DNA from 3 places in the Sphaerisporangium sp. NBC_01403 genome. Region 3 is predicted to be linked to each of the others. Evidence: riboswitches for the same ligand, from Rfam matches in the RefSeq annotation. Region 3 holds a riboswitch; each other region holds the start of a gene.
What was found. A riboswitch is a leader RNA that binds a small molecule or an ion and turns the genes downstream of it on or off. The one in region 3 is predicted to bind thiamine pyrophosphate.
Positions count from the first base shown of each region.

Region 1: it holds a riboswitch for thiamine pyrophosphate, as region 3 does, so the genes downstream of both, tenA (thiaminase II) here and OG589_RS35845 (purine-cytosine permease family protein) in region 3, are expected to answer to the same signal.
Region 2: it holds a riboswitch for thiamine pyrophosphate, as region 3 does, so the genes downstream of both, thiO (glycine oxidase ThiO) here and OG589_RS35845 (purine-cytosine permease family protein) in region 3, are expected to answer to the same signal.

Region 1 is NZ_CP109534.1:8,481,929-8,489,468, forward strand. It holds gene corA (magnesium/cobalt transporter CorA) at 1-485, shown strand, start outside; gene OG589_RS38160 (DUF222 domain-containing protein) at 649-2,544, shown strand; gene tenA (thiaminase II) at 2,570-3,253, opposite strand; TPP riboswitch at 3,246-3,357, opposite strand; gene OG589_RS38170 (helix-turn-helix domain-containing protein) at 3,406-4,560, opposite strand; gene OG589_RS38175 (hypothetical protein) at 4,547-5,377, opposite strand; gene OG589_RS38180 (glycerophosphodiester phosphodiesterase family protein) at 5,438-6,358, opposite strand; gene OG589_RS38185 (glycosyltransferase family 4 protein) at 6,862-7,540, shown strand, end outside.
Region 2 is NZ_CP109534.1:4,883,746-4,891,285, forward strand. It holds gene thiE (thiamine phosphate synthase) at 1-88, opposite strand, end outside; gene OG589_RS21980 (Rv2175c family DNA-binding protein) at 66-440, opposite strand; gene OG589_RS21985 (NAD(P)/FAD-dependent oxidoreductase) at 490-1,659, opposite strand; TPP riboswitch at 1,798-1,910, shown strand; gene thiO (glycine oxidase ThiO) at 1,912-3,225, shown strand; gene thiS (sulfur carrier protein ThiS) at 3,222-3,422, shown strand; gene OG589_RS22000 (thiazole synthase) at 3,475-4,251, shown strand; gene pknB (Stk1 family PASTA domain-containing Ser/Thr kinase) at 4,336-6,258, shown strand; gene alc (allantoicase) at 6,277-7,251, opposite strand; gene allB (allantoinase AllB) at 7,306-7,540, opposite strand, start outside.
Region 3 is NZ_CP109534.1:7,968,125-7,975,664, forward strand. It holds gene OG589_RS35830 (ATP-binding protein) at 1-199, opposite strand, end outside; gene OG589_RS35835 (ATP-binding protein) at 352-2,238, opposite strand; gene OG589_RS35840 (methylated-DNA--[protein]-cysteine S-methyltransferase) at 2,420-3,013, shown strand; gene OG589_RS35845 (purine-cytosine permease family protein) at 2,973-4,310, opposite strand; TPP riboswitch at 4,301-4,412, opposite strand; gene OG589_RS35850 (NAD(P)/FAD-dependent oxidoreductase) at 4,607-5,602, opposite strand; gene OG589_RS35855 (rhodanese-like domain-containing protein) at 6,166-6,498, opposite strand; gene OG589_RS35860 (Fpg/Nei family DNA glycosylase) at 6,586-7,464, opposite strand; gene OG589_RS35865 (LCP family protein) at 7,523-7,540, opposite strand, start outside.

The DNA.
Region 1 (7,540 bases), 510 kb from region 3:
AGGCCGAGCTGGAGGAGGTCGAGGCGGCCGTCTTCGCCGACGTCAGCTCGCGCGACATCGGCCGCATCTACCAGCTCAAGCGCGAGATGATCGAGATGAAGCGCGCGGTCACCCCGCTCCAGACGCCGCTGGGAGCCCTGCCGACGCGCCGCATGATCCCCTCCGAGATGCGCGAGTACTTCCGTGACGTCGTCGACCACCTCTCGCGGGTCTGCGAGCAGGTGGAGTCGTCGAACGAGCTGTGCAACTCCATCCTGCAGGCCGCGCTCGCCAGGTCCAACGCCCTGGCCAACGAGGACATGCGCAAGATCTCCGCGTGGGTGGCGATCATCTCGGTGCCCACGATGATCGCCGGCATCTACGGCATGAACTTCAAGCACATGCCCGAGCTGTCCGCCATGTGGGGCTACCCCCTCGTGATCGGCGTCATGCTCGTCATCTGCTCCCTGCTCTACCGAGGCTTCCGCCGCAACAGCTGGCTCTGATCCGTCGCACCGCGGGGCACGGGTGTGCAGGCAGGACTCGTCACTCAAACGAATATTCGAGTCTCTGATTTGATTTGTCAGGTTTGCGGCAATGGTCGTAAGTGTGTTCGAGCGTGTTGGGATATCATTGGGGTGGCTGAGAGAGAGGGGGAGGTGGTGCCTGATGAGTCGCGCCACCGAGCACGTCTTCAGTGGCGATGCCGTCGGAGTGGCTCTCGCCGGCACCTGCGCCGACATGCCCTGGTGGGATGATCCTGAGCTGTTCGATCAGATCCCCACTTTTGGTCCTGCAACCGATCGCATGTCGGAGAGCCTGCTGGACCGGAGCGCCATTGGTGATCCTGAACCCGACGCCGAGGGGGCGGCGGGTACCGCGGAGGCTGTTTCGCCGGTGGTGCCGCCGTTGCAGTCGTATGAGGAGCCGTTCGCCGAGGTGGCTGGGGTGGCTCCGGGCGGGCAGGTGGCGGCGGGCATCGAGCGGGCGCTGCCGTGTCTTTCGGTGATGGCCGATTCGCAGGTTCTCGATGTGCTGGCGGCTGCGCGGCGGGTGGCCTGCTGGGCTGAGGCGGCGCAGTTGATGGCGGCGGTGGAGTTGCATGGTCGTCCGGTCCGTGACGAGCATGGCCGGCCGATTGCCGCCTCGCGGGATCTGGTCGAGTTGTCCCAGGCGTGTGTGATCGAGGAGATCGCCGCCAAGTTGCGCATCACCTCGGCCGGCAGCGCTCAGCTCATGTCTTTGGGGCAGGCGTTGACCGATCGGTTCCCGGAGATGCTCGCCCTGCTGCGGTGCGGGGTGGTGGATGTGCCGAAGGTGCTGGCATTGGTGAACGGCACGTCGCTGCTTGATGCGGAGGCTGCCAGGAGGGTTCAGGCGGCGGTGCTGGGGGTGGCCGGTGAGCTGACCTCCAGCCAGTTGCGGGCACGGATCACACGGTTGGCGGTGCAGGCCGATCCGGAGTTGGCCGACAAGAAGCGCCGGGACGCGGAGAACCGGGCGCATGTCGCGGTGTGGCGTAACCAGGAGGACGGCACTGCGACGCTGGCGTTGGTGGGGTCGTCGGTGGCGTGGGCTTTGGCGGCTTCGGCTCGGGTGGACGCGCTGGCCAAGGCGGCCAAGGACGCCGGTGATCCGCGTCCGCTGCCCCAGCTACGACTGATCACCGCCTACTCCCTCATCCTGGGCCATGACCCCAGTTCGCCTTCGCCCGCGCGAGAAGGGGAACAGCACCACGAGACCTCGCAGAGGCAAGAGCGCGAACCGGATCAGGTGCCGTGGCCGTCTGGGCCCATGCCCGACGATGTGGGTGCTGACCGGGAGGAAACCGGTGATCCCGACCGGGTGGAGACCGGTGACGGGGGTCCTGCCACTGCTGGGGAGGAGGACGGGGTGGTCGATGAACGCGCCGCTGGTCGCGTGGAGCCGGTCCAGTCGACAAGGGTGCCGGCCGCTACGGCGGGAGCCTTGCGGGCCGTTGTGGCGGGAGGTGTGCCGGTCGCTGTGGCTGGAGCTGCCGTACGGCGCACGCACTGGCTGGCCATGCCGTACGCGACCTGGAACGGCGAGGCTGAATGGCCCGGGCAGGTGCAGGGGTTCGGGCTGGTGACCGCATCGCAGGCGCGGGAGTTGGCCGGTCATGCCCGGCGCTGGGTCGCCACCCGCGACCCCGAGGGCCAGATCGTGCTGCACGGGGAGATCGCTGTCACCGGAGCCGCCCGTGCGCAGATCGTGCCCGTCCTCAAAGCGGTCCGGCAAGTAGACGATCTTCCCCCGTCCGAAGCCGGCTACCGTCCATCCGCGACGTTGGACGCCAAGGTCAGAGCGCGTGATGGTACTTGCCTGGCGCCCTCGTGCAACCACTCGGCGTGGAGCGCCGACGTGGACCACACCCGTGCCTACGATCAGGGTGGACCCACCGCCTATGGCAACCTGGCCGCGCTCCACCGGCGCCACCACCGCATCAAGGGCACCGTGCCCGGCGTCCATGTCCACCAGTCACGCCCCGGCCGGCTGGTATGGCTAACCCGAACCGGCGACATCTACCAAACCGGGTCACCATAATCACCGCAAGGCCGCCCAGCCACCTTCAGATGGGCCAGGATTCCTGGTGCCAGGCGGCGTTCCAGAACATCCATTCGTAGCGGGAGGTGGTGATGAAGTGTTCCTGGGCTCGGAGGCGCTGGCGGGGGGTGGACTCTTCCCCGGCTCGGTCGGTCAGGGCCACCACGCGGCGGACGACGCTCTGGAAGGCCTCGTCGCCGTAGGTGGCGATCCAGCGCCGGTAGAGAGGGTCGGGTGACGACTTGGCCAGCAGCGCCTCGCCGACGCGGGCGTAGATCCAGTAGCAGGGCAGCACCGCGGCCAGGCCGTCGAGGAACGACCCGCCGTACACGGTGGCCAGCAGGTAGCTCGTGTACGCGCGGGTGGTCGGGCCCACCGGTAGCTCCGCGGCCTGTGCCGACGAGCCGCCGAGCTGGGCCATGAACTCCGCGTGCATGTCCTGCTCCGCCGCGATCGCCCCCACCGCGTCGCTCGCGAAGGCCCGTACGTCGTCCTCGGTCGGTGCCTTGGCGGCGCACAGGGCCAGCGCCCGCGCGTAGTCCCGCAGGTAGTGGGAGTCCTGCACCACGAAGTGCCGGAAGGCCTCACGCGGCAGCGTGCCGTCGACCAGCCCGGTGATGAACGGATGGTCCAGGATCGCGGTGTAGATCGGCTGGATGGCCTCCCACAGCTCTTCGCTGTAAGAAACGGTCGGCTCGAACGTCGTCATCACAACAACTCCCTACGCCGGCATGACCCGGTCAGGTTCGAGCGGTCTGCGGCCGCGCCAGCCGCACTCTCAGCCCGGTGCGCCGGACTCCCGCGATGTCGTGGTCGAGGCTAACGCACCCCGTTGCCGCAACGGTTCAGGGGGGATCGCCATCAGGGGACGATCACCAGTTTGGGGCGTTGGTCGCGGATGCCGAGGAGCTCTCGTACGCGGGGGAGTGGCCACGCGAGCTGGGTGGCGAGTGTGGCCATGGTGAGGTCGGTGTCCGCCGCCGCCAGGTCGAAGGCCTGCCGCAGGAGCACCGGGTGCTCCCCCGGGTAGCCGGTGATGGGCTCGCTGGCGAAGCCCGGCTGGTCGCGGAGGGCGCCGAGACGTTGGTACGCCCGGCTCGCCGAGGAGTCCGAGAGCAGCCCGACCTCGCGGCAGCGGTAGAGCAGTGAGCTGATCGAGACGCCCCACACGTGCTTGAGCTCGGCCAGCCGGCGCAGGTCGAGGCGCCGGGGAAGCTCGGGCAGGATGCTGTCGCGCGGGGTCAGGAACTCGGCCGCGAACGTGTCGGCCTCGCGCTCCTGCTGGACGTCCCCGGCGGCCGTGTCGCCGTGCAGGACGAGATGGCCGAGCTCGTGGGCGGCGGTGAAGCGGTAGCGGTGGATGTCGTCGAAGCGGTTGGCCGTCAGGACGACGATCGGCCGGGGCAACTGCGAGGTCGAGAAGGCGTCGACCGTGGTGGCGTCCTCGTCGGGCGGGGGCAGGACCACGACGATGCCGTGGGCCTCCATGTGGCGGACGAGATGCGAGATCGGCCCGGTGCCGAGCCCCCAGTGCCGCCGAAGCTCCCGGGCGGCGGCGGCCGGGTCGCGTGGCAGCTCGACCCCCGAGTGCACCTCGCCGCCCGAGAAGCCCGGCAGGTCGACGTGCGGCAGCCGTACGCGCTTCTCCAGCGCGTGGGTCAGCTCCCAGACCTGCTCGACGAACGCGGCGGCCTTGGCCCGCTGGTGGACCCGGGTGGAGCGGAGGCTGCGGAAGTGGGCCATGGACCCGTCGAGCTTGGCGTGCGGCCGGCCGGACAGGAAGAACGCCAACGGAACGCCGAGGGCGCCGGCGAGGCGCGGGATGAGGTCGGGACGGGGGTGGGTCATGCCCGTCTCGTACTGCCCCACCGCCGCGGGGGTGACGCCCACCCGCTCGGCGAGGTCCTTCTTGGTCATCCCCGCCAGCCGCCGCGCCTGGGTCAGCCGCGCCTGGTCGAAGGCGTCGGCCACGGCCTGTGGGCTCGGTCCTCCACGGTCGTTCTTACGGTCGCTCATCGGCGTCGGCGATCGGGTGTTCGTCGGTGGTCTCGCTGTTCACGGGGAAGATCATCGCATTGCGGCGCTCGACCGCGGGACGGCGGACGAGCGTGAGGTCGGGCTCCGCGCCTCGGTCGAAGCGCTCGGCCACGTCGGGCTCGGCCACAGGAAGACCCTGCGACACCCACGGCAGGGCGGTGAGCAGGGGGATCTGCTCGCAGTGGACCCAGTGGACGCGCCCCATGTCGTCGATCAGCTCCGCCTCTCCCCAGTAGAGCTTCAGCAGGCTCGCCTGCGCGTTGGCGGCGTAGGCCACGGGGATGAGGCGCGTGTCGTCGGGGAGCTGCGCGAGCAGGGGGCGCGCGGCGGTCAGCTCGGCGAGCTGGGCCTCCTCGTCGTCGCTCGCGAGCGCGAGGTCGAGCGTCTCCTGGTGGTAGGTGGTCTTGGGGCCGAAGCGGGTGAAGAGCTCGCGGACGAGCGCGGAGACGCGCCCGTCGCTGACCCGCGCCTCGCTGATCGGAGTCGTGTCGTCCTCGGCGTAGCGGAAGGGCAGCAGCAGGTTGCCGTTGAGCACGACCAGATGGTGGGGCGAGCCGTACGGCCTGACGACCTGGAAGCCCGGGTCGTTCTTGAAGCCGTCGACGAGGGCCTCGTAGCGTCGCGCCATGAGGGTGGAGCCGTAGGCGTACCGTTTGTCGCTTCTGGAGGACTTCTGGGCATCCTGGGCGTTGCCGGCGGCCTCCAGGAGGGACGCGGCGAGCTGCCCCCGCACGGACGCGGCGCGCTCACCGAACCGCTCGGCCGCCCAGCTCGAAATCTGTGGCTCCCCCTGCATCGGTGACCTCCCCTGGCGCCGCCACTTCAGTTCTCCGCACGATACTCCCGCGAGCACTCCTCAGGCGGGTGCGTGGCGGAGGGCGGCGGCGGGCTTGGGGAGGGAAAGGCCGCGTCGCGCCCACAGCTCGCGCATCCGGTCGGGGTAGTCGGTGACGATGCCCGCGATTCCGAGGTCGATCATGCGCGACGCCTCGTCGGGGTCGTTGACCGTCCACACCGCGACCGGGAGCCGAGCCGTCGCCGCGCGGGCCATCAGCTCGTCGTCGACCAGCACCCGGTCGGGGGACAGAGTGGTGGCCCCGATCGAGGCCGCCGCCGCGGCGATGTCGCCGCCGAAGTCCTCCTCGTAGCGGAGGCCGAGCCATTCGGGCCTGAGCGTCGCCTTCTCGACCAGGGCGTAGCGCGTGGCCACGAGATCGCGGGCGACACGCAGGACGCGCCAGTCGAAGCTGAGGATCGCCGCGCCGTCCAGCCGGTTGTGCCGGTCGAGCTCGGCCACCACCAGCTCGGTGAGCCGCTGCGGATCGGCCGAGAGGTCGGGCCGGGTCGGGTCGGACTTCAGCTCGACGTTCAGCCGCACGCCGTCGGCGCCGTACGCGCCCACCAGGCCGAGCACGGCCCCGAGCGTGGGCATGCGCGTGCCGGGGATCGGGACCTGCGTGCGGACGAACCGGTCGGCATCGCTCTTCGGGTGGCGCACTCCCACGTCGAGGGTGCGCAGCTGGGCGAGGGACAGGGAGCGGATGGGCTTGCCGACGTAGGGGAACGCGGGGTCCCCCGGCATCGCGGGGACGGTGTCCGCGCTGGTCACGGCCGACACGGTCAGATCATGGGTAAGCACGAGCTGCCCGTCGGCGGTCAGCGCGACGTCGAACTCGATCGCGTGGACGCCGAGCTCCAGCGTGTGGGCCATGCCGGGGAGGGTGTTCTCCGGGCGTAGGCCCCGCGCCCCCCGGTGGCCGTGTATCTCCACCTGCACAATGGCGCACCCTATCGTCCGCGTGCCTTGCCCATGTTCAGGCGGGGCCGCGCGGGTCTCCTGGAGCCGACAGCTCCGTGATCCGGCCGGTGTCCGGATCGTTCGGTTAACAAACGCAGACGTGCGGTTAACGGATATCTAATCGTTATAAACCTATGGTGCGAACAGCACCTCTAATTCCATGTCAGCAAAAAGGGGGCAATTGCATGAAGGTTGACAACCGCAGGGCGGCGGTATCCGCCTCGGGCACCCGATATGGACGGATGTGGATGGATCCCTCCGTTCCCCTCCTCGGGGGAGTCACCGGCTGACCCCACGGCGGCCCTTCATCACTTTCCGCGGGGGGACGGTGACGCCCGGCCGGCGCCACCGCTGAACCTCACCGCGCATTCCGGTGGCCCGGCGGCGGGCCTCCTTCACCGTCGTCCGGGCACCGGGCGAGCGTGTGGATCTCGCGTTCTCGCCATCGCCCGCCCGCCGCTCTCCTTGCTTGGAGCAAGCGCTTGTTTAAGAACGTCAGAAGGTACCCGGCGCGCGCCGCGCTGTGGCTGTTGAAGATGCTGAACGCACGAAGAGCCCGCCGGGCGGCGCCGCCGGACACCGGAACCGTGCGCATCCTGTTACTGCACGCCTACGGCATGGGCGGCACCATCAGGACCGTGTTCAACCTGGCAGGCCACCTCGCGCGGGAGCGCGACGTGGAGATCGTGAGCGCCATCAGGACGGCGGAGAGCCCGTTCTTCGACCTCCCGCCCGGCGTGCGCGTCACGTTCCTGGACGATCGGACCGCGCCCCAGGGGTGGGCGGCCCGCGTGCTCTCCCGCTTTCCGGGCGGGTTCGTGCCGGCGGACGAGAGGGCCAAGCACTCGTTCACCCTCTGGACCGAGCTACGCCTGATCGCGTACCTCAGGTCGCTTCGCGGCGGCGTGATCATCGCCACGCGTCCCGCGTTCACGCTGCTGACGGCCCTGTTCGTCCCTCCCGGCGTCATCGCGATCGGCCAGGAGCACGTCACCCTCGCCGTCCACTCGCCGGCCATGCGGAGCCTCTTCAAGAGGAGGTACGGCAGGTTCGACGCGTTCGTCACGCTGACCGAGGCCGACCTGGCGCAGTACGCCAAGCTGCTGAAGGCCGACCCGCCGGGACGCCTGCTGCGCATCCCCAACGCCGTACCGCCGCTAG
Region 2 (7,540 bases), 3.1 Mb from region 3:
CGTCGAGGAACCGTTCGAGATCGCCCTGGCGCCGGCGCCCGTCGGTGCAGAGGTAGAGCCTGGCGTCAGAAACCGAGCGCCTGGGCACGCCTCTTCACCTCGGTGTGGCGGCCCGCGACGATGGCGTCGATGGGGGCCCCCGGCAGGGAGTCGTCGGCGGTGAACAGCCACCGCAGGGCCTCGACGTCGTCGTAGCCCGCGTCGGACAGGACCGTCAGCGTCCCTGGAAGGCCCTTCACCACGTCGTCTCCGGCGATGAAGGCCGCGGGGACCTCGGGCTCGGAGCCGCCCCGCCGGACACCGATGAGCCTTTTGTCCTTGAGAAGCTGCTTGGCCCGCCCGGCACTTAGCCCGAGCCGCCTGCCCACTTCCGTGAGGGGGAGCCACTCTCCCACCAACTGGTCGGTTTCCCGGTCGATCTGTGCAACAGAAAGCGTCACGGAACCACAACTACCACGTCGCGCCTCTTCTCAAACACCCCGCAGGGGGTCACAAGCAGTCGCGCAAGGGTACCGAGGGGTCCATCGCGCGATCCACATCGAGCCTTTGCCCGCCCTCGACGATGCGGCGGCCCTGCACCAGGTCACGGGGACGGTCGACGGTAAGGATAGCGGCCAGCCGGTGGTCGTCGGTCAGCCAGCACGCCGCCCACTTGCGGTCGGCGCCGGGATCGCCGCGCAGGACCAGCCGGGCTCCCTCGTGGTTGCCGGCGTACTGCAGCATGCGGCCGAACTGCTCGGACCAGAAGTAGGGCACCGGGTCGTACACGGCGGTCTCGCCGAGGAGCGTGGCCACGGCGGTCTCCGGCGCGTTCAGCGCGGTGTCCCAGTGCTCGACCCGCATGCGGCGGCCGAAGCGCCGCGACCACCAGTTCGCGCAGTCGCCGACGGCCACCACGCCCTCCATCGAGGTGCGCAGGTGCTCGTCGACCACGACGCCGTTGTCGATCTCGAGGCCCGAGCCCGCGAGCCACCCGACGGTGGGACGCACGCCGACGCCGGTCACGACCACGTCGGCGGGGATCCACGAGCCGTCCATCATGGTCAGGCCGCCCGGGTCGACCGAGCCGACCATCGTGCCGAGCCTGAGGTCGATGCCCGCCTCGGCGTACCAGGGCACGGTGCGCGCGCCCACCTCGGTGCCGAGGGCCACGGCCAGCGGCGACTGGGCGGCCTCGACGACGGTCACCGCGCACCCGGCGCGGCGGGCCGCCGTGGCGACCTCCGCGCCGATCCAGCCCGCTCCGACGACCACCACGTGGGCCTTGGGCACCAGCAGGGCGCGCAGGGCGAGGGCGTCGTCGATGGTGCGGAGCACATGCTGGGTGCCCTCGCCGCGCAGCCTGATGGGCGAGGCGCCGGTGGCGATGATCAGCCCGTCGTACTCCACCTCGCCCTCTGTGGTCTCGAGCGCGCCCTCGCGCAGGCCCTTGGCCGCCACGCTGGTGCGCAGGTCGACGTCGAGGGCGCCGAGATCGGAGTCGACGACCGTGGAGTCCAGCTCGCCGAGCAGCACGGCCTTCGACAGGGGTGGACGATCATAGGGGCGATGGTTCTCGTCTCCGACCAGAGTGACGCGCCCTCGGTAACCGCGCGCCCGCAGCGCTTCGACACTCCGCACGCCGGCCAGCCCGGCTCCGACCACCACGACATGATTCACAACCTGACCCTAAGCGGCCAGCCGGGTAACTCGCCAACGGCGATTTGGTAACGAATTGGCTCACCATCGCACACAGGCAGTAATGAGAACACTCAAGCGGGTGCGCAAGCCGTATGGAGGCAGGAATAGGCTGGTGCCGTCAGCACGCGCGGGAGTCCGGCGAGACCGGGCTGAGAGGAGGGCTCACGGCCCTCGACCGCTAAAGACCTGATCCGGATCATGCCGGCGAAGGGAGCGGGACCTTTGGTGGACATGCCAAACATGCCCCATACGCACGTGGATGTGGTCGTCGTGGGCGGGGGCGTCGTCGGGCTCTCCGTCGCCTGGCGGGCCGCGCAGCGCGGTCACGCGGTCACCGTGGTCGACCCCGCGCCCGGGTCGGGCGCCTCCCACGCGGCGGCGGGCATGCTCGCCCCGGTGAGCGAGGTCACCTACACCGAGGAGCCCCTGCTGCGGCTGGGCCTGGCGTCCCTCGCCCTGTGGCCCGCCTTCGCCGCCGAGCTGTCCGGCGAGGCGGGCGTGGACCTCGACTACCGCGCCGACGGCACCCTGGACGTCGCCTTCGGCGCGGACGACCTCGCGGCGCTCGGCGAGCTGGCCGGTTTCATGGAGAAGCTCTCGCTCCCCGTGGAGCGCCTGACGGGACGCGAGTGCCGCCGCGCGGAGCCGATGCTCGCACCCTCGGTCCGCGGCGGGGTCCTGGCGCCGGGGGACGCCTGGGTGGATCCGCGCCGCGTGACCGCCGCGCTGCTCGCCGCGCTGGCGCGCCGGGGGGTGAGCGTGGTGGGCGACCGCGTCACGGGCTTCGCCGTCGAGGGCGACGTGGTGCGCGGGGTACGGCTGGCGGGCGGCGGGGCGGTCGCCGCCGACCGGGTCGTGCTGGCCGCCGGGGCCTGGTCGGGCGCCCTGGACGGCCTGCCGCCAGAGGTCCTCCCCCCGGTGCGCCCGGTCAAGGGCCAGATCATGCGGCTGCGCGGCGCTCCGGGGTTCCTCGGCCGCTGCGTGCGCGGGATGGTCCACGGGTCAAGCGCGTACATGGTGCCGCGCGGCGACGGGGAGATCGTGCTCGGCGCCACGCAGGAGGAGATGGGGTTCGACACCCGCGTGACCGCCGGGGCCCTATGGGAGCTGCTGCGGGACGCGCGGGAGCTCGTACCGGGCCTCACCGAGCTGGAGGTGACCGGCATGTCCGCCGGCCTGCGTCCCGGCACCCCCGACAACCTCCCGGTCGTCGGGCGTACCGCGCTCGGGGGCCTTCTGATGGCCACCGGCCACCACCGCGGCGGTGTCCTGCTCTCCCCCCTGACGGCCGACCTGCTCACCGCCGAACTGGCCCTTGAAGGCGATGGGGACGGCCACCGGGCCCGCCGGCCCGGCGGTGATCGGGCCGTACGACCCGGCCCGGACACGGGCCAGGAAGGCCCGTCCCTCGCGGCGATCTGCTCGCCCCTGCGGTTCGCCGGGGCGCGGCACCACGACACCACCCACCCGCACCGATGGACGAAGGAGGAACGGGGCCCCTCCCCCGGCCACCGGCCGGGGTATTCCGCCCCGGAAGCGCGATGAGAGTGACGATCAACGGCGCCCCCCACGACCTGCCCCCCGGCACCACGGTCGCCCAGGCCGTGCGGACGCTCACCCCGGCCGTCGCCGGGGTCGCGGTCGCGCTGAACGACGAGGTCGTGCGGCGGGGCGCGTGGCAGTCGACCCCGCTCGGCGAGAACGACCGCGTCGAGGTGCTCACGGCGGTGCAGGGTGGCTGACCGAGACGGGACGAACCCCGCCGGAGTCGCCGGCGAGCGGGACGCGGACCCCATGGACGACACGCTGATCCTCGGCGGCGAGAAGTTCGCCTCCCGCCTGATCATGGGGACCGGCGGCGCCCCTTCCCTGGAGGTGCTCGACCAGGCGCTGGCCGCGTCCGGCACCGAGATCACCACCGTGGCCATGCGGCGGCTGGACCCGGCCGCGCGGGGGTCGGTGCTCGACGTCCTGCGCGAGCGGGGCGTGCGGGTGCTGCCCAACACCGCCGGCTGCTTCACGGCGGGCGAGGCGGTGCTGACCGCGCGCCTGGCCCGCGAGGCGCTCGGCACCGACTGGGTGAAGCTGGAAGTGATCAACGACGAGCGCACCCTGCTGCCGGACCCGATCGAGACCTTCGACGCGGCCGAGCGGCTGGTGGCCGACGGGTTCGTGGTGCTGCCCTACATCGGGGACGACCCGGCGCTCGCGCGGCGGCTGGAGCAGGCGGGGTGCGCTGCCGTCATGCCCCTGGGCGCGCCCATCGGCTCGGGGCTCGGCATCCGCAACCCGCACAACATCGAGCTGATCGTGGAGGCGGCGGGCGTCCCCGTCATCCTGGACGCCGGCATCGGCACGGCGAGCGACGCGGCCCTGGCGATGGAGCTCGGTTGCGACGCGGTGCTGCTCGCCAGCGCGGTGACGCGGGCCCGCAGGCCGGAGCTGATGGCGGCGGCGATGCGCGACGCCGTCACGGCCGGCCGTAGGGCGCGCCTAGCGGGCCGGATACCCCGCCGCCGGTACGCTGAGGCGTCCTCGCCGGCCGTCGAACCGGTCGGCGGAGAGCCATGACCCCTTCCTGACGGGAAAACATGTCGGCATCGGTTTGGGATGTGCTTGCCCTCCCCCTGGCAAACCGCCCGTAAACTCACTCCCGTGGACACGACGGTTGCGGACCCCCTTGTAGGGCGGCTGCTGGACGGGCGCTATCGCGTTGAGTCCCGGATCGCCCGGGGTGGGATGGCGGCCGTCTATCTGGCCCTGGACATCCGGCTCGACCGCACGGTGGCTCTGAAGGTCATGCACCGCTCGCTGGCCGAGGATCCCGACTTCGTGCGGCGCTTCATCGGCGAGGCCAAGTCCGTGGCCAGCCTGTCGCACCCCAACGTGGTGCACGTGTTCGACCAGGGCACCGACGGCGATCATGTCTACCTCTCGATGGAGTACGTCCCGGGGCGCACCCTGCGCGACGTGCTCCGCGAGAGGAAGCGGCTGCCGGCCCGCGAGGCCCTGGAGATCATGATCCCGGTGCTGGCCGCCCTCGGCGCGGCCCACCAGGCGGGCATGGTGCACCGCGACGTCAAGCCCGAGAACGTCCTGCTGACCGACGACGGCCGGGTCAAGGTGGTCGACTTCGGGCTCGCGCGGGCCATCGAGGCGGGCAACCAGACCCGCACCGGCGTCATGATCGGCACGATCGCGTACATGTCGCCCGAGCAGGTCACCGCCGGGGTCGCCGACGCGCGCAGCGACGTCTACGCCGCCGGGGTGATGCTGTTCGAGCTGCTGACCGGGCACCAGCCCTACCAGGGCGACAACCCCATGTCGGTGGCCTACCGGCACGTCCACGACCGGGTGCCCGCGCCGTCGTCGCTGGCCGGGGACATCCCGCAGTTGCTCGACACCCTCGTGCTCTCGGCGACCGACCGCGACCAGAACCGCAGGCCCACCGACGCGACCGCGCTGCTCGTCGCGGCCGTGGACGCCCACCGCATGCTGCCGCGCGACATGGGGCCGCAGCGCCCGCCCACCGGCGCGCCGGCCCCCGGGCCGGCGGCCGCGCACCAGATGGGCGCCCCGCCCGCGAACCCGACCCTCATCCACTCGCGGACCGAGATGCTCACCGCCCCGGCGGTACGGGCGGCGGTGGAGAGCCCGAGGCGCCGGGGTTTCCGGCCCCACTGGTTCATCATCGTGCTGGTCGTCTTGATGATCGCGGCGATCGGCGGCACGGGCTGGTGGTTCTCCGAGGGCCGCTACACCAAGGTCCCCGACCTGATCGGCCTGAACACCACGGTGGCCAAGCTGGAGGCCGAGAAGCAGGGCTTCGTGGTCAAGATCGGCACGCCCGAGCACGACAAGCAGGTGGCCGAGAACAAGGTCCTGCGCACCGACCCCGAGTCGGGCAAGGAAGTGATCGCGCAGTCCACGATCACGCTGATCCCCTCGGCGGGCCCGGTCAAGATCGCGGTGCCGAACGTCGTCAACCTCTCCGAGGCCGACGCCCGGGCCAAGATCTCCGAGGCGAGCCTCACCGCGGGCACGATCAGCCGGGTGCCGAGCGACACCGTGCAGCGCGGCCTGGTGCTACGCACGAACCCGCAGGTCGGCACCAAGGTCAGGGAGGGCAGCCGGGTGCAGCTCGTGCTGAGCGCCGGGCAGCTCATGCCCGACGTCAGCGAGATGCAGTGCGACCAGGCCGAGGCGTTCCTGCGGCAGAAGGGGTACAACCCGACGATCGTCCAGCAGACCGACAACGCCCAGCCGGGCACGATCATCGCCCAGGACCCCGCCGCGCGGGCCGAGGTCACGGCGGGGCAGGGCGTGCAGCTCACCTGCTCGAAGGGTCCCGACACCGGCTTCCACTGGCCCTGGGAGAACCCCGACAACGTTCAGCCGGGCCAGGCCCTGGTCGCCATCCCCGACGTCCGGTTCAAGAACGTGGCCGACGCCACCCAGGAGCTCCGCGCGGCGGGCTTCAAGGTGCGGGTACGCAAGATCGCGGGCGCGGGCTCGGTGGTCGCCGAGAACCCTCTGGGCCAGGCCCCGGCGGGCACCCGCATCACGATCTGGCACTGACCTCCCGAGCCCCGCCGCCTACGGCTGCCGGGGAGTGCCGTGCAGGCGGAGGCGGCCCATCCCGCCGTCGGGGTAGATGTCGAGGCGCACGTGCGTCGCCACGCGGTCGCCGTCCAGGCGGAACCTGTGACGGGTGTCCGGCTGGAGCCGGGTGCGGGGAAGCAGCTCGAACCACTCGGTGTCCTCCCCCGGCGAGCCGTCGCCGACGTCGGCGGCCGAAAGGGCGGCCGCGCCCGGGGCGTTGTACACCAGGTTGGTGGTGTCGAGCTCGGCGACGCGCACGACGCCCGGCACCGCCAGCCGTACGACCAGCCAGTCGTTGCCGCCGTCGCGGCGGCGGGCGGTCTCCCACCCCTCGGCCTGGTGCCGGGGCAGCCCGGGGGCTATGACGTTCGCGGGCGAGGAGTAGAACTCGTCCGAGCAGCCGGTGACCACCGCGCCGTTCTCCAGGGCGGCGAGGTCGACGGTCATGCCCTCGTACATCGCGAGGTCGGGCACCACCTCGCCGTGGACGCGCAGCCGCGAGACCCCGCCGTCGGGGAAGATGTTCAGCCGCACGTGGGTGAACCTGCGGCCGTCGCCGACGGCGAACTCGTGCGCGGCGTCCCCGCCCAGGGGGCTCTTCGGCACGATCTCCACCCAGTCGGCCTCCTGGAGCTCGGCCACCGAGGGATAGCCGTCCACCTCGCACGCCTCGACGGAGGCGAAGGGCGGGTAGTTGCCGGTGAACCAGGCGGTGTCGACCACCACGCCCCTGACGACGCCGGGCATGCCGAGCCGCACGATCGCCCAGTCGTGGCCGGGCTCGCGGCGGCGCCGGGTCTCCCAGCCGTCGTAGACCTGGCCCCTGGCGCCGAAGGTGCCGGGCTGGAACGCGGGCGCGCCGGGCCTGATCAGCGCCTGCCGCTCGGCGAAGGACTCGTCGCTGGCCGCCACGACGGACCCGCCGCAGGTGCGCAGGGCCAGGTCGGGCAGGCGCGTGACGTCACTCACCGGCACCTCCGGGGCCCACGGTGATCGGGTGGCCGTCTCCGGCAGGAAGGTCGCTCAAAGAAGCACTCCAAATGGTGGGACGGTGTCGGTCACGGCCCTGCCGCGCAGCCAGGTGGCGCGTACCACCCCGGTCAGCGTGCGGCCGTGGTAGGGCGTCACCGGGTTGCGGTGGCGCAGGTCCGCCGCCTCGACGGTGAACTCGGCGGTGTCGTCGAAGGCCACCAGGTCGGCGTCCCCGCCGACGGCGATGCCGCCCTTGGCGGGCAGCCCGGCCAGCGCCGCGGGCGCC
Region 3 (7,540 bases):
GTTCGTCCGCCCAGTCCCAAGTGGCCATGATCTGGCCTGATGGGAGCGGGTGGGCGTGACGCAACGCATTGCTCAGCAGTTCGCTCACCACAAGGACGGCGTCCTCTACCGCGGCGGCGAACACCCCCCATGCCTCGAGATCGGCGCTGAGACGCTGGCGTGCGACGGCGACGCTGGTCGGCGCATACGGCAACAGCACGACGCCCTCACTTCCCCGTTCTCCTGCATTTCCCCCTGAGGAAAACACATCCCAGTACGACCGAAATGCCCCGTTCGATGGTTCTGGAAACCGTGCGGCGATCATTGCTTGTGCAGATTCGACAATAGGTGAGTCCATCCGTGACCTGCTCGTTACCGGTTCGGTGTGTCGGATCCGATATAGGCCGGTGCTGTGCCCAGGATGAATCTCATTCGGGTGCCTCCGCCGGGCCGGGAATGCGCGGTGACCTCGCCGCCTTGGGCCCGGGCGAGGCTGCGGGCGATGTAAAGCCCGAGCCCCACACCGCCGAACCTGCGGCGGTCGCCACTGTCCGCCTGGACGAACCGCTCGAAGACGCGCTCGCGGTCGTCCGGCGCGATGCCCACCCCCTCGTCGTCCACCACGAGGACCACGTGGTCGCCCTCGGCCCACGCGAGCACGCGGATCAACCCGCCGTCCGGCGAGTACTTGAAGGCGTTCTCCAGGAGCTGGCCGAGCAGGATGTCGGTGGCAAGCGCATCACCGTCGACCAGTGGCAGGTCGCTCGGGATGTCCACCTCCACGCTATGCCGGTCGGACAGGACGGGCATTCCCAGCGTGGCCGCGCGCACCCGTTCGCCCAGGTCGAAGCTCTCCACCTGGACCTTCAGCTCCTCGGCCCCGGCCCGCGCGCCGAGCAGGAGGTGGTCCATGAGCTGGCCGAGCGCCCTGGCCCGCTCCGCGATGGTCCGCACGGCGGAACGGCGCTCCACGTCCGACAGCTTGTCCCAGCGCGCGTCCAGCGTGCTGGCGAACCCCTGCACCACCGTGATGGGCGTGCGCAGTTCGTGGCTGGTGGTGGCGAGGAACAGGTCCTTGGCCTCCTCCAGCTCCTTGGCCCGCGTGACGTCGCGAAAGTCGACGACGATCTCGGCGGTCTCGTCGATCTTCGCGCTGACGACGTCCAGCCAGCGCCCGCACGGGAGCTGGGTGGTGAGCTTCTCGCCCGGCGCGGGCAGTGGGAACGGCGGCCGGTGACCGATCACCTCGGGCGCCCGCACCCCGGTCAGCTCCTCGGCCGCGGGGTTCCACTGGCGGACGAGCCCCGTGCCGTCGAGCACGGCTATGCCGTCCGCGCTCGCGTCGACGACCGCCCGCTCGTGGGCCCGCTGCCGCACGGCGTCCTGGTACGCCATGGCGTTAGCGAGCGCGATCCCCGCGTGCCCGGCCAGCAGTTCCAGCAGCTCAAGCTCGATGTGGCCGGCCTTGCGCTCGGCGAACAGCGCGTACAGCGCCCCGTACGGCCGCCCGCCGACCGCCGCGACGCCGAGCGCGATGGTGTGCAGTCCTGGCAGCTCCGACCAGATCAGGTCGTCGAGCACGGTCTGGTCGCCGGTCTCCAGCAGGACGGTCTTGCCGGTCCGCAGCAGCTTGCCGACGAGGCTCGTATGCAGGTCGGCGGTGGCGCCACGCAGCCTGTCGGGCAGCCCGTGCGTGCTGACCAGCCGCAGGCGGTCGTCCTCGATCAGCACGAAGCCGCCCGCGTCGGCCCCGGTCAGCTCGGTGAGGCTCCCCGCGATGCGGTCGAGCACGGGTGACAGCTCAAGCTCGGCGTTGATGTCGCCGACCACGTCGGTGAGCCGCCGGACGAGCCTCGCCCTGCGGGCCCCCCGGTCGCGGGCGGCCGAGTCGTTCTCCAGCGAGTGATAGACGCTGACGTACCCGAGCAGCGCGCCTGCCTCCGAGCGCAGCGCGCTCATGTCCACGCCCACGTCGACGAGCGAGCCGTCGCTGCGCAGGCGCTTGGTGCGCAGGGAGACGGGACCTCCGGTGCGGACCCGTTCGAGCACCGCGTTGTGCTCGGCCATGAGCTCGTCGGGGACGAGCGGCGCCCTGCGCCCGGTCATGTCGCCTGAGGTCCAGCCGAACAGTCGCTCGGCGGCGGGATTCCACACCAGGACGGAAAGGTCGCGATCGAGGGCTACGACGGCATTCGGGGAGCTCGCGAGGACAGCACGGGCAAAGCCGTCATCGGCGTTCTCTACCCTGTCGTCACTCATGGACCCCATCGTGCCCGTTTTTGCAATCGCGTCTTGGCAATTTCGATGTGCGAATCGTCGCATTCGCCGGGACCGTACCCTCGCGGGGCCTTCCACGGCGCGCGGCGCGCTCGCCGTCACGACCGGTGGGACCCTCCGCTCCGATACGCTGCCTGGTAGCGGGACCGGGAGGGGTGCGGCCATGTCGACAGGGGATCTCGAAGCCCTCGTGCGGGTGACCGCTCCCGGCTATGTGGGCGAGACCCCGCCCGACATCGCGTTCGGGATGACCGACACCCCTGTCGGACGGCTGGCGCTCGCCGTCACCGCGCGCGGCGTGGTCGCCTGCAGCTACGAGAACGAGCACGTGGTCTTCGCGCGCATCACCCGCGAGATCGGCTCGTTCATCGGCCCCGACCCCCGGCGCCTCGACCCGATACGCCGCGAGCTGGACGCGTACTTCTCCGGCAGGCTCAGGGCCTTCACCCTGCCCGTCGACCTGCGGCTGGCCACGCCGTTCGCCCGCACGGTGCTCCAGATGACGATGGCCGTGCCCTACGGAAGCGTCACGACATTTCCGGAGATCGCCGAGCGCATCGGGCGGCCCCAGGCGCTGCGCGCCATAGGCAACGCGCTGACCGCCAACCCGGTCTGCGTCATCGTCCCCTGCCACCGGGCGATCGAGTCCCAGGGGAATCCCGGAGGGTACGCCGGCGGTCTCGCCGCCAAGCAGTTCCTTCTCCGCCTCGAGAACCTCAGCCTCGAGGACCTCCGCCTCCAAGACCCCGCCCGCTGAGCGCCCGCACGAGCAGCGTCGCCAGCGCGGACACGACGAAGGCGGCCAGCGCGGCGTTCATCCAGACCTGCCGCTCGAAGCCGATCGCGTCGCGGAGCACCGTCCACACCGAGTCCCACCACGCCACCGTGGGCGTGGCCGTGACCAGCCAGTACGCCACGAAACCGAGCACCCACGGCACGATCATCCCCCATCGCGAGGGCGCGCTCGCCGAGGTGTCCCACCTGGCCGCCCCGCCGAGCAGGAAGTAGTCGATCACGAGTACGGCGAACATCGGGACGAACACCGCGCCGATGACGCCGAGGAACGCCCCGTAGGAGTTCACGTCGGCGAAGAGCGCGATGACGGTGGTCAGCACGCCGACGCCGATCGAGAGGACGCGCCGGTCCACCCTCGGCAGGAGGTTCTGCAGGGACATCGCCGTGGAGTAGACGTTGGCGAACGACTGGTCGGCCTCCCTCAGCACCAGGATGCCGAAGAACAGGCCGCCGAGGGGCACCGCGACGAACGCGTCCCACACGCGGTCGGGGTCGTTGCCGACCAGGGCCAGCGCGAGTATGCCGATGACCAGGCACGCGACCTGGGCGATCGTGTAGCCGCCGACCACCCCCGCGAAGGCCTCCCGGCCCGACCGCGAGTGCCGCGCGTAGTCGGCCGCCACCGGCACCCAGGAGACCGAGAGCGCGATCACGTAGTCGACGGCAGGGGCGAAGGCCTTCCAGTCGCCGCCCCCGAGCGCGGGCGCCTCGCGCAGCAGCGCCACCGCGAGCCACACCATCGCGACGACCACCCCGGCCGTCACGAAGCGGCGGAGCAGGCGGATGGCGCCGAGCGGCCGGATCGTCAGGGCGATGGTGAGCAGCCCGGCCGCCACCACCCAGACCCAGTACGGCACCGAGTCACCGAAGATCGCACGCGCCCCGGTGGCGATCACCCACAGCTCGAAGGCCCCCCAGCCGAGCATCTGGACGATGTTCAGAACCGTCGGGACGTACGACAGCCTGGCCCCGAACAGGCCGCGCAGCAGCACCATCGCCGGCGCGCCGGTGCGCGCGCCGGGCACAGCCGCGAGGCCGACCATCACGGTGCCGATCAGGCTGCCGACCACCGCCGCGAGGACGGCGGCGGCGAGGCTCAGCGGGGTGTCGCCCAGCGGGTTGAGCAGGTACAGGGCCCCGGAGAAGCCGAGGAGGCTCACCCCGAGGTTGGCCCAGAAGGCACCCTGGTCGAGCAGGCCCAAGGTCTTCGGAGGGGCCTCGTCGAGTGTCAGGGGGACCTCGCCGACGGCGGACGTCATCGCACGCTCCCTACGCCGGCATTACCCGGACAGGTTCATGCGGTCGGCAACAGGTCGGTTGCCCTCTCAGCCCGGCGCTCCCGAGCTCCCGCTACGGCTTATGCAGTTAGCGCCCTATCTTGCCTCATCAGACGGCATCTGACCACAGGGGCATGGGATCACGACCGTCTCACGGCTCCGTCCGCCGAAGTACAGCTAAGTGCGTAGCGGTAGCTGTACTTCCCGGCTGTTTCAGCGCACTCAAGCGGTCCTGCTCCGAGAGCAGCAGCGGGGCAGGCTGCAACGGGGCCGTGCCATTAGAAGCGATCCGGGCGGCAACCTGACAGAGCCGACTCAACGGTTCCGTCGACCAACTCCCGCGCGACCAGGCGGCCCACGGCCGCGGCGAGCGTGACCGCCGAGTGCATCACTGCCAAATAGAGGCCGGGGACCTCGGCGACCGGGCCGACGATCGGCTCACCGTCGGCCGGCATTGGGCGCGCTCCGAGTCGGGTGCTGAGCAGCTCGACGCTCCCGGCGCCATGGAAAGTGGACCGGACGGCGGCAAGGGTCCGTTCGGGCGAGTCCGCGGCGGCGATCAGCTGGTCCGCGGCGACCTGCCGAAGATCGAAGTCCTCAGTGTTGACCACGGTGCGGACCAGACCGGCCGGGGCGCGGAGCCGGAACAGCGGCGACGGCGACGGTTCGACCGGGACGCGCACGCCGAGCGGCGCGCCCAGCGCGGCCGTGGCAACTCCGGCCGCCAGCACCACCGTCGCACCGGAGAGGGGTCCTGCTGCCGTCTCAACCCCGGTAATCTGGCCCGCTGTATCCCGGCGGACCGCGGTAACCGGCGTGTCCAGATGTACCCGAGCTCCATGGGTGCGAGCGGCCGCGACCAGCCGCTCGGTCACGCCCACCGAGTCAACAGCGCCGTCACCCGGCGCCCAGACAGCCCACTCCGGAGGCTGCCGAAGGGTGGGCTCGAGCGTCGCCACGGTGGCCGCGTCCACGATCGTCTGCCCGGGCCCGGCGTCCGGCGCACTGCCCTCCCTGGTCCAGCTCAGCGAGCCGGACCAGGTAACCGGGAGTCCCGGCAACTCGGCCCCGAGTCGGTGGTACTCCGCCGTTGCGGTGGCCCGCAGCCCGGCGGCCGGACCTTTACGCACGCCAGACGCTCCGACCCAGGCGAACGAGTCCGCCGTCACGCCGGCGCCTGGCCGCCCGGCGTCGACCAACGTCACCGCGGCGCCCGCCCGGGCGGCGTGATAGGCCACCGATGCGCCGACAATGCCGGCGCCGACGACGACCAAGTCCCCACTCACCGATGAGCTCAACACGTTCACGACCCTAGCGCGCTCAGCTCCGCCAACTAGCGTGCTCATCCGCCAACTGAAGCGCTCAGTCACACCGACCGAGGCCCCTCGGAATGACCGCTAGATCTCAACACGCTCGACTTGACAGGGAACAGCCAGCGCCCACCCCTGAAGTACCGGGATGAACGGCAAACCGGGGGCGATCCGCCTCAGCTCTAGGAAGTTGGCGATGGTGCGCTCTTGGTGCTCCCGTACGGTCAGGCCGGTGCGGGCGAGCATGAACGGCTCGCACATCCAATCTTGGGGAAAGGCTGCGGAGGGCTTTAAGCGCGGCTACTGCTGTACTTCGTAGCTGTACGGGGGCCAAAGGGGCCACCTACTACGCCACCCGTAGGTGGCCTTTGACCTGCGCAGCAACGGCACGGCAGGCTATGACGGCACCATCCGGACAGGTTCATGCGGTCGGCGGCGCGCCCAGCGTGACTGGGAACCGCCCTCTCAGCCCGGTTGCGCCCGAGCTCCCGCGGTATCAATTTTGACCGAATTATTACACCCCGCCGCTAGGCGACGAAGGGCTGCCCCCCGTTTTCCGCCACCATCGGGCGGCCGGCGGCGGCCCACGACTGCATGCCGCCCTCGACGTTGATCGCCTCGCGGCCCACGTGGTTGAGCCACGCGGCGGCCCTCGCGGACCTGCCGCCGACCCGGCAGACGACATAGACCGGAACGCCCGCCGGGACCTCGTCGACCCTCTGCTGCAGCGCGCCGAGCGGGATGTGGACGGCCGTCGGGGCGTGCCCCGCCTGCCACTCGTCGGGCTCGCGGACATCGAGCAGGAAGACGTCGTCGGGTACGGCCTTGGCCTCGATCTCAGGGACGGTCATGCCGTTCATTGTCCCCGCTCTGCGAGCTTTCCGCCCGCTAACGGACGGTTGCCGTCGCTGACCGAGCGTTGTTTTTCGGCGAGCGGCGGGCGCGAACTACTTGAGCAGGCGGGACATCCTGCGGTCGGCGAGGGGCTTCCCGCCGGTCTGGCACGTCGGGCAGTACTGCAGGGAGGAGTCGGCGAAGGAGACCTCCTTGATCGTGTCTCCGCACACCTCGCACTGCTCCCCGGCACGCCCGTGCACCCGCAGGCCCGACTTCTTCTCGGTCTTGAGGTCCTTGGCGGCGATGCCGCGCGAGCGCTCGACGGCCGCGCGCAGCGTGCTGACGATCGACTCGTGCAGGCCGGCCACCGCGTCGTCGGTGAGCGACCCCGCGATCTTGAACGGGGACATCCTGGCGACGTGCAGCACCTCGTCGGAGTAGGCGTTGCCGATGCCGGCGATGACCTTCTGGTCGCGCAGGAGCCCCTTGATGCGCGTGCGGCTGCCGCCCAGGATGCCCTTCAGCACGTCCACGGTGAACTCGGGCGCGAGCGGATCGGGGCCGAGGCTCGCGATGCCCGGCACCTCGCCGGGATCGCGGACGACGTAGACCGCGAGCCGTTTCTGGGTGCCCGCCTCGGTCAGCTCGAACCCGGGCTGCCTGTCGTCGTCGCCGGGCGCGAACCGCACGCGTGCCGCGAGGGGGCCCTTGCCGGGACGTACGGGCTTCGCGCCCGAGAGGTCGTCCCGCCAGCGGAGCCAGCCGCCACGGGCGAGGTGGGTGACGAAGTGGAGCCCGTCGCAGTCGAGGTCGAGGAACTTGCCGTGCCGGGCGACCCCCGTCACCGTCAGCCCGGCCAGCGAGGTCACCGGCGGGTCCACCGTCTTCAGCGCCTGGAAGGCCACCACGTCGACAGCGGCGACCGGGCGGCCGACGGCCCGCTCGCGCAGGAACTCGGCGAGCGACTCCACCTCGGGTAGCTCGGGCATGCCATCACACTAACCCCCGCCACGCGCGCCCGAGGAGTGCCAGGGGCGCGCGCCGCGCCTACTTGGTGAGGACGTC